One region of the Viridibacillus sp. FSL H8-0110 genome, then DNA from elsewhere that is predicted to be linked to it. Evidence: riboswitches for the same ligand, from Rfam matches in the RefSeq annotation. Region 1 holds a riboswitch; each other region holds the start of a gene.
The links. Region 1 has a riboswitch for S-adenosylmethionine ahead of MHH98_RS11575 (cyclase family protein). Riboswitches for the same ligand answer to the same signal wherever they lie in the genome.
Positions count from the first base shown of each region.

Region 2: another riboswitch for S-adenosylmethionine. It lies ahead of MHH98_RS03885 (methionine ABC transporter ATP-binding protein); the one in region 1 lies ahead of MHH98_RS11575 (cyclase family protein).
Region 3: another riboswitch for S-adenosylmethionine. It lies ahead of MHH98_RS19970 (O-acetylhomoserine aminocarboxypropyltransferase/cysteine synthase family protein); the one in region 1 lies ahead of MHH98_RS11575 (cyclase family protein).

Region 1 is NZ_JBBOPJ010000001.1:2,311,821-2,315,097, forward strand. Features, by position in the region: gene MHH98_RS11565 (5-oxoprolinase subunit C family protein) at 1-486, shown strand, start outside; gene MHH98_RS11570 (GNAT family N-acetyltransferase) at 630-1,085, opposite strand; gene MHH98_RS11575 (cyclase family protein) at 1,140-1,877, opposite strand; SAM riboswitch class I at 1,956-2,051, opposite strand; gene MHH98_RS11580 (ATP-binding cassette domain-containing protein) at 2,527-3,277, opposite strand, start outside.
Region 2 is NZ_JBBOPJ010000001.1:785,580-788,856, forward strand. Features, by position in the region: gene MHH98_RS03865 (arsenate reductase family protein) at 1-233, shown strand, start outside; gene gcvH (glycine cleavage system protein GcvH) at 312-692, shown strand; gene MHH98_RS03875 (TOPRIM domain-containing protein) at 772-1,116, shown strand; gene MHH98_RS03880 (thioredoxin family protein) at 1,128-1,436, shown strand; SAM riboswitch class I at 1,493-1,599, shown strand; gene MHH98_RS03885 (methionine ABC transporter ATP-binding protein) at 1,726-2,751, shown strand; gene MHH98_RS03890 (methionine ABC transporter permease) at 2,744-3,277, shown strand, end outside.
Region 3 is NZ_JBBOPJ010000001.1:4,034,964-4,038,240, reverse strand. Features, by position in the region: gene MHH98_RS19980 (hypothetical protein) at 1-40, shown strand, start outside; gene MHH98_RS19975 (NADPH-dependent oxidoreductase) at 208-939, opposite strand; SAM riboswitch class I at 1,139-1,252, shown strand; gene MHH98_RS19970 (O-acetylhomoserine aminocarboxypropyltransferase/cysteine synthase family protein) at 1,369-2,664, shown strand; gene MHH98_RS19965 (homoserine dehydrogenase) at 3,214-3,277, shown strand, end outside.

The sequences.
Region 1 (3,277 bases):
GTAGGTCCTGCTTCGTGGTCTGTAAATTACAACGAATTAATCTCATTAAATCAACAACAAACAATACGAGTGATGCCTAGTACTGAGTGGGATAGTTTTACCACTGAAAGTCAGCAGTGCTTAACAAACAACTCCTACACGCTTTCTACAGAGGCTGATCGTATGGGGTACCGCTTTGAGGGACCAGCATTATCTTTGACAGAGAAATTCGAATTATTATCAGAGGCTGTTACGTTTGGTACCGTTCAAATCCCACCTAGTGGTAAACCGATTATTTTAATGGCTGATCGCCAAACAACTGGTGGTTACCCGAAAATGGTTCAAGTCATTACTGCTGATTTAGCTAGCCTTGCACAGTTACAAACAGGTGCTAAAATTCATTTCGAACTAGTAACATTAGAAGAAGCTCAACAAGCATTAATAGCAAATGAGCAAAAAATAAAAACCATTGCTGCTGCTATTCGCTGTTCTGCAAAGCTTTCTTAATATTAAAAAGAGTGCCTTGTATTGTCCAACTAAAATATAGAAGAACAAAAAGAAAAAGCATGTTTTGAATGAAGATTATTCAAAACATGCTCTTATTGTTTTTTATTTAATCTTTTTGTTAATAGAATGATTAATCAATATACTTATAACTCTAATGTCATAAATACACTATTCGGCTCCTCAATGTAATTAGAAAATGGCCTACAATATTGAAACCCATTTTTCAAATACAGCTTCTTTGCGGGTTCAAAAGCCTCCATTGAACCTGTTTCTAAACTTAAACGCTTATAATTGCGGTGCCTAGCCTCTTCAATAATATGCTCAAGCATACGCCCTGCAACGCCTCTCCGTAAGTATAATGAAGAAGTACGCATGGATTTTATTTCACCATGGTGTGCATCCAGTTCTTTTAGTGCTCCGCAACCAATTAATGCACCGCCTTCCCATGCACTCCAGAAAGTAATTTCTGTTTTTTTCAATTCCTCGATAGTTAACGCATGTATACTTTCTGGTGGAGAATTTAGTGCCATACCTTGAAGATGCTCCTCCAACAACGCTTTAACTTCATCTCTTGATAAATCATCAATTTTAATATCCAAAGAGTTCACCTTCAGTTTCAATTATTCATTTGCTAGTATTTTTTAGATGAATATTTAAGGCAGAATAGCAAATGATCGAACTGGGAAGCCAGAAGCCTTCTCAGGTTTAGGAACGATGTTAAAGATGACAGCCCCTTTTGCAGGTAGCTGGTCTAGATTAGTAAGCAACTCTACTTGATATGTATCTTGTTCCAATACATATAGTTCACCTAGTAATGCATTGTTTTGACGGTATAAAATGCTAGAATCCGTATCAAAAGTTTCATGCCCTACTGCTTTGATATGACGCTCTTCAAACAAGAACTTAAGTGCATCTACTGACCATCCTGGTGCATGTGGATTTCCATCTGCATCAAAGTTATTAAATGCTTCAACATCAGGCCAACGTTTGCTCCAATCCGTACGAAGAGCAACAAATGTACCTGCCTCAATTTCTCCATGTTCGGCCTCAAATTTCAAAATATCTTCAACTGCAATGGTGAAATCATGATTTTCTGCTGCATCTTTAGAATGATCTATTACAACAAGGGGCAATGCAAGCTCTTTTAAATCTAATTCTTCTAAATAACGAGCATCACGAACAAAGTGAATAGGTGCATCTAAATGTGTTCCATACTGTCCAGCAAATGCAAAATTCTGAGCAAAAAAGCCATCATCATGTGAAAATAGAGTTGTTTTTTCTAACCCTTTAAATGCGTTGAAACGTGGTGTTTCTGCTCCAAAAGTATGTGTTAAATCAATCCATTTCTTTTCCTTTAACGTTTGTAGTGCATTGATTAATTCTGTTGACATATCCATCACCTCATCATTTTTTTAAAACAAAAAAACCTCTCCTTGATAAGAAGAGGTTGGCGATATGTCCATGCACTCTTCTTATCTTCAAGCATACGCTTCTGGAATTAGCACGGTACATCGTCCGTTGCTGAGATTTCATAGGGCCAGTCCCTCCACCTCTCTGGATAAGAAAAAAGTTATTTTGTTGATTCTTAATTTACAACTTTAGAAATCTATTGTCAATGAAAATTTTAGAAAATTCTTTATAATATATGACTCTTATAATCAATTATGATAACTTTTCCTTCTAAATTAAAGGCATCAGATACGATTCTAGCCTCGTTTGATACCAAATACTATCCATCTAGCATCTATATCTTCATTCACATATTTTTTATTGTTGTATTCTATATTACTTAATGAACGAACTATCTTTACATCGGAGTTAATGAATTCCTCTTGCAAATCTTCATGGTTGTTTGTGATCAAGTATGCATGGGTCCATAACCAATCTCCAATCTTTTGTCTAACCAGGTTGACAATTTTAATCCAACAATCCCTCTTCTGAATAGCATAAAAACTCATTTGCAATTTTTTATTGCAAATGAGTTTTCTTCATTGCGTGACAGCTAATCTTTACTTAAATATCACATTTTTTATATTTAATTTAATTATTTTGCTCAAGGAATTGATATATCCCCATCATCTCTCGCTTATTCAAATCACGAATACGATTGAAAATTGGAATATGAGCTACAGCCTCAAGATTTGGACTTTCAGCAACAACATCACTTACTTTGCCAGTTAACCATGTTTGCACGTCTATGCCATCTACGATTTCCTTACGCCCTTCATCATTGATGCCACTTTCATAACAACTAACACATGGTACTGATAATTTATACACACCATCATGTAGTCCATCTTCAGAAATTACTTTCTTCCCTTTACAGAAAGGACATTGATGACTTTTTTTAATCTTATTAATTTGAGTGACAATTTTTTTGTAACCAAACGCTTCATAGACATAGGTAAGCTTTTTATATTTACCATTGGTGAAATACTTATCAATGATCGTTTCTCTCGTTTCGGTAATATTGTCAAAATCACAGATGGTGATCCGATTATTCATGCTGATGGATTCGATATTGCCGCTAATACTGCCCCAAAAAGGTAGTACATTTTGTAAAACCATTTCATAATGGGCAAAGCTTCCCTGCTCCAGTTCAAACATTTTCAAAGCAACCTGTGTTCCCCTAGGTAATAAGGAGACATCTTCAGTCAAAGTCATATCACCACCGACGATAGCTTTTAGTTTTTCTAGTATCTGTAACTTACCAACTGTTTTCAACACTTGATTAATAGGCTGCTGAATAATCTTTCGAATATCCGTGTCGTCAAATTTTAGCTTTTTATGA
Region 2 (3,277 bases), 1.5 Mb from region 1:
AATTAAAACAATATTTAGATGCTAGTGGTTTACCATTAAAGAAGTTTTTTAATACTTCAGGAATGAAGTATAGAGAGCTACAATTGAAAGATCGACTTGCTGATATGTCGGAAGATGAGCAATTAGAATTGCTTGCTTCGGATGGTATGTTAATCAAGCGTCCAATCGTTACAGACGGTAAAAAAGTGACGTTAGGATTTAAAGAATCAGACTTTGAACAGACATGGAAATAACACAGACATATGCTTGTTTTTACAATGGAAATATGTCAAACTTAAAGTGAATATAATTACATATTTGGAGGGGTATTCATGAGCACACCAAAAGACTTACGCTATTCTGAAGAACATGAATGGGTAAAAACTGAAGACGGAAAAGTACGTATCGGTATTACACATTTCGCACAATCTGAACTAGGCGATATCGTTTTTGTTGAACTTCCACAGGTTGGCGACGAATTAGTAGCAGACGAACCATTCGGCAGTGTTGAATCTGTAAAAACTGTATCAGAACTTTACGCACCGATTTCTGGTAAAGTTGTTGAAATTAACGAAGAGCTTGAAGAAAGCCCAGAGTTCGTTAACGAATCTCCATACGATAAAGCATGGATGGTTGTAGTTGAACCAGCTGATAACGCTCAAGTTGATGCATTATTAACTGCAGAACAATACGAAGCAATTATCGAAGAATAAGATCTGAAAACGCCGTGCATTTGCTCGGCGTTTTTTTAAACTTGGTAAACGGCAAAAAGTATTTGTTAGGAGGGTATATATGACTTTTAACAAGCTGATTATCGTGGAAGGGCGCCAAGATAAGTTGCGAATTGCGCCAATACTAGCAGAGAACATTCCGATAATATGTACGAATGGAACAGTTAGTGCAAGCCGATTAGAAGAAATCTTGGCACCATATGAGGACTGCGAATTGTATGCATTCTTTGATGCTGACTCATCGGGTGATAAGCTCCGTGCTCTTTTTAAAAGAGAGTTCCCAAATGCTCGTCATCTACACACCTCCTCTACTTATAAACAAGTAGAAGCTACTCCTAGAAGACATTTAGCTAGAATATTATTGGCGGCAAATTTTACAGTTCATAAAGAATATCTAATAGTATAGGAATGAAGAAGATGGAAGAATGGTCACGTGAACAATGGGAAGAAACTATGAAAAACTCCTCGCTTTCGGCTTTTTATTTGTATACACCATTATGTGGGACGTGTGCAGTTGCGTCGAAAATGATGGAAGTAGTAGAACATGTCGTTAGCGATATTCCTATTGGTAAAGCGAACTTGAATTATATACAAGATGTAGCGTTTGATTATGAAATAGAAAGTGTCCCATGCTTGATTATTTCGAAGAATGGGAAAATTCATGATAAAATCTATGCCTTTCAATCAGTACCTTTTTTGTTTGAAAAATTACGTCAAAACGATTGACGTTGAAGCAATAGCGTGATAAAGTAGCAAACATAACTAATTAAATATAGTCGTTACTCTTATTTAGAGAGGTGGAGGGAAGTGCCCAATGAAGCCCGGCAACCGTCATATTTATATGGCACGGTGCCAAATCACACAAAGTATTTACTTTGGAAGATGAGAGAACGGTTTTACGTATATAGCTTTGCGTTGAACCCTTCTGTTAATCTGCAGAAGGGTTTTTTTAGTTTCTAAGAGATGCCAGTAGAAAGTGCATACTTTTTAGTTTTAAAATAAAGGTGGTATGACAGTGATTCAGTTAGAAAATGTTATGAAAAAATATAAAACCGCTAACGGAGAGTTAACCGCTGTCAAAAATGTGAATTTATCTGTTGAAGACGGAGAAATATTCGGCATTATTGGATACAGCGGAGCAGGCAAGAGTACGCTCATTCGTTTATTAAATGGTTTGGAGCAACCGACGACCGGTAAAGTTGTTGTGAATGGTCAGGAAGTTTCGTCGATTAAAGGAAGTGCGTTACGTAATGCGCGTCAAAAAATCAGTATGATCTTCCAACATTTCAATTTACTTTGGTCACGTACTGTAGAAGAGAATATAGCATTTCCATTAGAAATTGCAGGTTTATCTAAGGCAGAACGTCAGAAAAAGGTATTAGATCTTATTGAATTAGTTGGTTTAAAAGGCAGAGAAAAGGCGTATCCTTCTCAATTATCAGGTGGTCAAAAGCAACGTGTAGGTATTGCTAGAGCACTGGCAAATAACCCAGAAGTACTGCTTTGTGATGAAGCTACTTCAGCACTTGATCCTGAAACAACGGATTCAATTTTAGATTTACTAGTCGATATCAATGAGAAATTAGGCTTAACTATTGTACTTATCACGCATGAGATGCATGTCATTCGTAAAATTTGTCATCGTGTGGCAGTAATGGAAGCTGGACAAGTTGTTGAAAATGGTGATGTTCTAGAAGTATTCCAATCACCACAAGCAGACGTTACAAAACGATTTGTTTCTCAAATTACAGATACGAATGAACGTAAAGAATCAATTGAACAAATTATTGAAAACTACCCATCAGGAACACTTGTAAAATTAATGTTTGTAGGCTCTTCAACTGGTCAGCCAGTTATTTCACATTTAAGCCGTGAACTTAATTTGGACGTGAATATTGTCCATGGTAATATTTCGCAAACGAAAAGCGGGCCATATGGCACGCTGATTATACAGTTAGATGGCAATAATGATAATGTACAAAAAGCAGTCACATATATGAATGAACATGGAGTAAAAACGGAGGTGATCGAAAATGCTTAATGATCTCTTCCCGAATGTACAATGGGACAGAATGTGGGAAGCAACGATAGAAACACTGTATATGACAGGTGTTGCTACAATTTTCACTTTTGTCATTGGTTTAGCTTTAGGTATTTTGCTGTTTTTGACGAGCCCTCAGCAATTATGGGCAAATAAATTAGTAAGTTGGTTAACAGGTTCGATCGTGAATATTTTCCGTTCGATTCCATTCATTATTTTAGTGATTCTATTAATACCATTTACGAAACTATTATTAGGCTCAATTCGAGGTCCCAATGCCGCATTACCAGCATTAATCATTGGAGCAGCACCGTTTTATGCGCGTATGGTTTTAATTGCGTTAAAAGAAATTGATAAAGGTGTCATCGAAGCGGCACGTTCAATGGGCGCAAAAACTTCTACGATTATCGGTAAAGTGTTAATCCCAGAGTCATTACCCGCATTAGTTTCGGGTATTACTGTAACAGCTATCGCACTTGTTGGATACACAGCAATGGCAGGTGTTATTGGGGCAGGTGGACTAGGG
Region 3 (3,277 bases), 1.7 Mb from region 1:
TGTAAAAGAGCTAGTAATCGAAGGTTTAGTCAAAGAATAAAATGAAATGCCTACCTGTCACTAAATAGTGGCAGGTTTTTTAATGGGATTATGAATAGTAATTTATCAAAGTGAAGGAGAAGAGGCGTAGTAAAACAACTTATAATAGGTTGAACTCATGCAAAAAAACTCTAAAACTAGGTATCCCTAATTTTAGAGTTTTCTTTATTACTTCCAAGTGAAGCCTTTCTGTGCTAAAAATTCATTGATATGTGGTCGACGCTGTTCTATTAAGAAATCCGCCATTTGTTTTGTCCAATTGGCCATTTTACGATTAGACCCGCGGCTTGCATAGTAGTCTTCCATTGTTGCATCATACTCATCTAACAATGTATCATATCGATCTACATCATAATTGTTTTCATGTAGTATAGCTTGAACTGGTAATCGAGGTTTTGTTTCATTACGCTTTGTAGGTACACCAATCGTCATAGCAAATAACGGGAATACATATTCAGGAAGACCAAATAATTCACTAATTTCTTTTGGATTATTACGCGCTCCACCAATATAACAGATACCGTAACCTTGGTCTTCAGCTGCAATAACGAAGTTTTGAGCGAAAAGAGCAACATCTGCTACACCTACAAGTACGTTCTCTGCAGAATCAGCAATAATTTCTACACCATTTTTTTGGCCCGCAACTTGCAGTCGTTTAAAATCTACACAAAATAAAAACGAAGCACCCGCTGTTCCAAATTGGAATTCATTATTCGAAAGTTCTCCAAGTTTTTTCTTTTTATCTTCATCTGTAACCCAAATGACACTATATGCTTGTACAAAATGAGAGCTCGCTGCCATTTGTGCTGTTTCAATTAAATCGACAACTACTTCTTTAGAAATAAGTTCTCCTGTATATTTACGCACAGAAGCGTGACTACGTAGTAATTCTCTTGTCATTATCCGAAACCCCTTTGCCAAATAATATATATTTACTGTCTATCTTTAGGCTAACATATTTTAAAGTCTACTTAAATTAAATTCATCTATCTAAAAATTGTATCTATTAAATTTAATGTTCAGAAAAAACAAATAAAAGTATTGACATTAGTTTGATTTATCTTCTATACTTGTCAACAAGATGGAACTGAATCAAATACTCTTATCAAGAGCGGCGGAGGGATAGGCCCTGCGATGCCCAGCAACCGGTGAGTGACGAACTCACAATGGTGCTAATTCCTACAGATTTTTAATCGGATCTGACAGATAAGGGGAGGAAAAATTGCTTATGCAACCCTCTTCTTAGCGAAGAGGGTTTTTATTTTTCCAAAAAATCCTCCTCACACCTCCGATTTGCCATCTCAAAAATACATTTAGGAGGAATGAATGATGACAAATTTACGTCCAGAAACTTTATTATTACACGGTGGCCAAGTAGCAGATCCAACAACAGGTGCTCGTGCTGTACCAATTTATCGTACAACTGCTTATGCTTTTAATAGTACGGAGCATGCTCAAAAACTATTTGCACTTGAAGAACCCGGTAATATTTATTCTCGTATTATGAACCCAACTGTCGATGTATTTGAAAAACGTGTTGCACTATTAGAAGGTGGAACAGCGGCAGTAGCACTATCTTCAGGAATGGCTGCTATTTCATTTTCAATTTTAAATATTGCACGCGCAGGCGATCATATTGTTGCTTCAGGTAGTTTATATGGCGGTACATATAATTTGTTAGCCAATACTTTACCACGCTATGGTATTACAGCCTCATTTGTAGATGAAAGAGATCCAGAAAACTTCCGTACAGCGATTCAAGAAAATACAAAAGCGATTTATGTGGAAACAATAGGTAATCCAAGTTTAACTGTAGTGGATATTGAAGCTTTGGCAAATATCGCACATGAAAATGAGATTCCACTAATTGTTGATAATACATTCCCATCACCATATGGTTCAAATCCAATAGAGTTCGGTGCTGATATTGTAGTGCACTCTGCAACAAAATGGATTGGTGGCCACGGTACAGTAATCGGTGGTGTCGCTGTCGATGCTGGTAAATTTGATTGGACGCAAGGGAAATTCCCTGACTATACAGAACCAGATGCATCTTACCATGGTATTCGCTACGGTGTTGATGCTGCAAGTGCTGCATTCGCAACTCGATTACGCGTTCAATTGTTACGTGATTTTGGTCCAACATTAAGTCCTGACAATGCATTCCAGTTAATTCAAGGTCTTGAAACATTACATTTACGTGTACCACGACATAATGAGAATGCTAAAAAAGTAGCTGAATACTTGCGTGGTCATGAAAATGTTGAGTGGGTTAGTTTCAATGGATTTGAAGACAGTGCAACTCACGAAAATGCGAAAAAGTATTTAAAAAATGGGTTCGGATCAGTATTAACATTCGGTATTAAAGGTGGCCGTGAAGCTGGTCGCCAGTTAATTGATAACATTGAGTTATTCTCGCATGTAGCAAATGTAGGTGATGCGCGTTCATTAATTATCCATCCAGCATCTACAACACACCAACAGTTAAGTGCAGTAGAATTAGTATTAGCGGGTGTTTCTGAAGAGCTTGTACGATTATCAATTGGTTTAGAAGCAATTGAGGATATTATAGAAGCACTAGATAACGCCTTCGCAAAAGTAACAGAAGCTGTTGTTACAAAGTAAGTATTTATTAATGAAGAAAAGGCTAATTCAAGGGATGACGAGGGGCATTATGTCGTCCTTTTTTCTTTTCAAATCGTTATTTTTAAACTAGTAACATTTAATCTGAAATTCCAAAATACAGTTAAAGTGTTGTTATTCTTGGCTTGTGTGACCTTCTGAGAAAAACAATTGTCCTTTCCGGAAAGATTTTTCTTGTAATCTGTTCATTTATAGTCTAGAATCATCAATAAGTAAAAAAATTGAAGTACAGTGTATTAGTAATTGATATAATTGCTAAACGCTATTTGAAAAACTATTCGTAAGGGGATTATGGGGGATATACGCTGTAAAGGGGTTAAATACAGTTGTACAGCAACATAATTAGTAAATATCTTTTCTCTGAATTATTTAGAAGTCAATATCATATGGTGTTGTGCTAGAAAACAAACAGAATTGGAACTACAAAATGATGTTTAACATCTGGCTTTGAAGTCATCAATACTAGATGGAGTTTGAACACAATTTGGAGATTGAATGTAAGATTGCAATTTTATTTTTGGAGGCGATCGTATGGCGGCAGTAAAAGTAGCGATTCTAGGATTTGGTACTGTAGGGCAAGGTATTTATCATATCA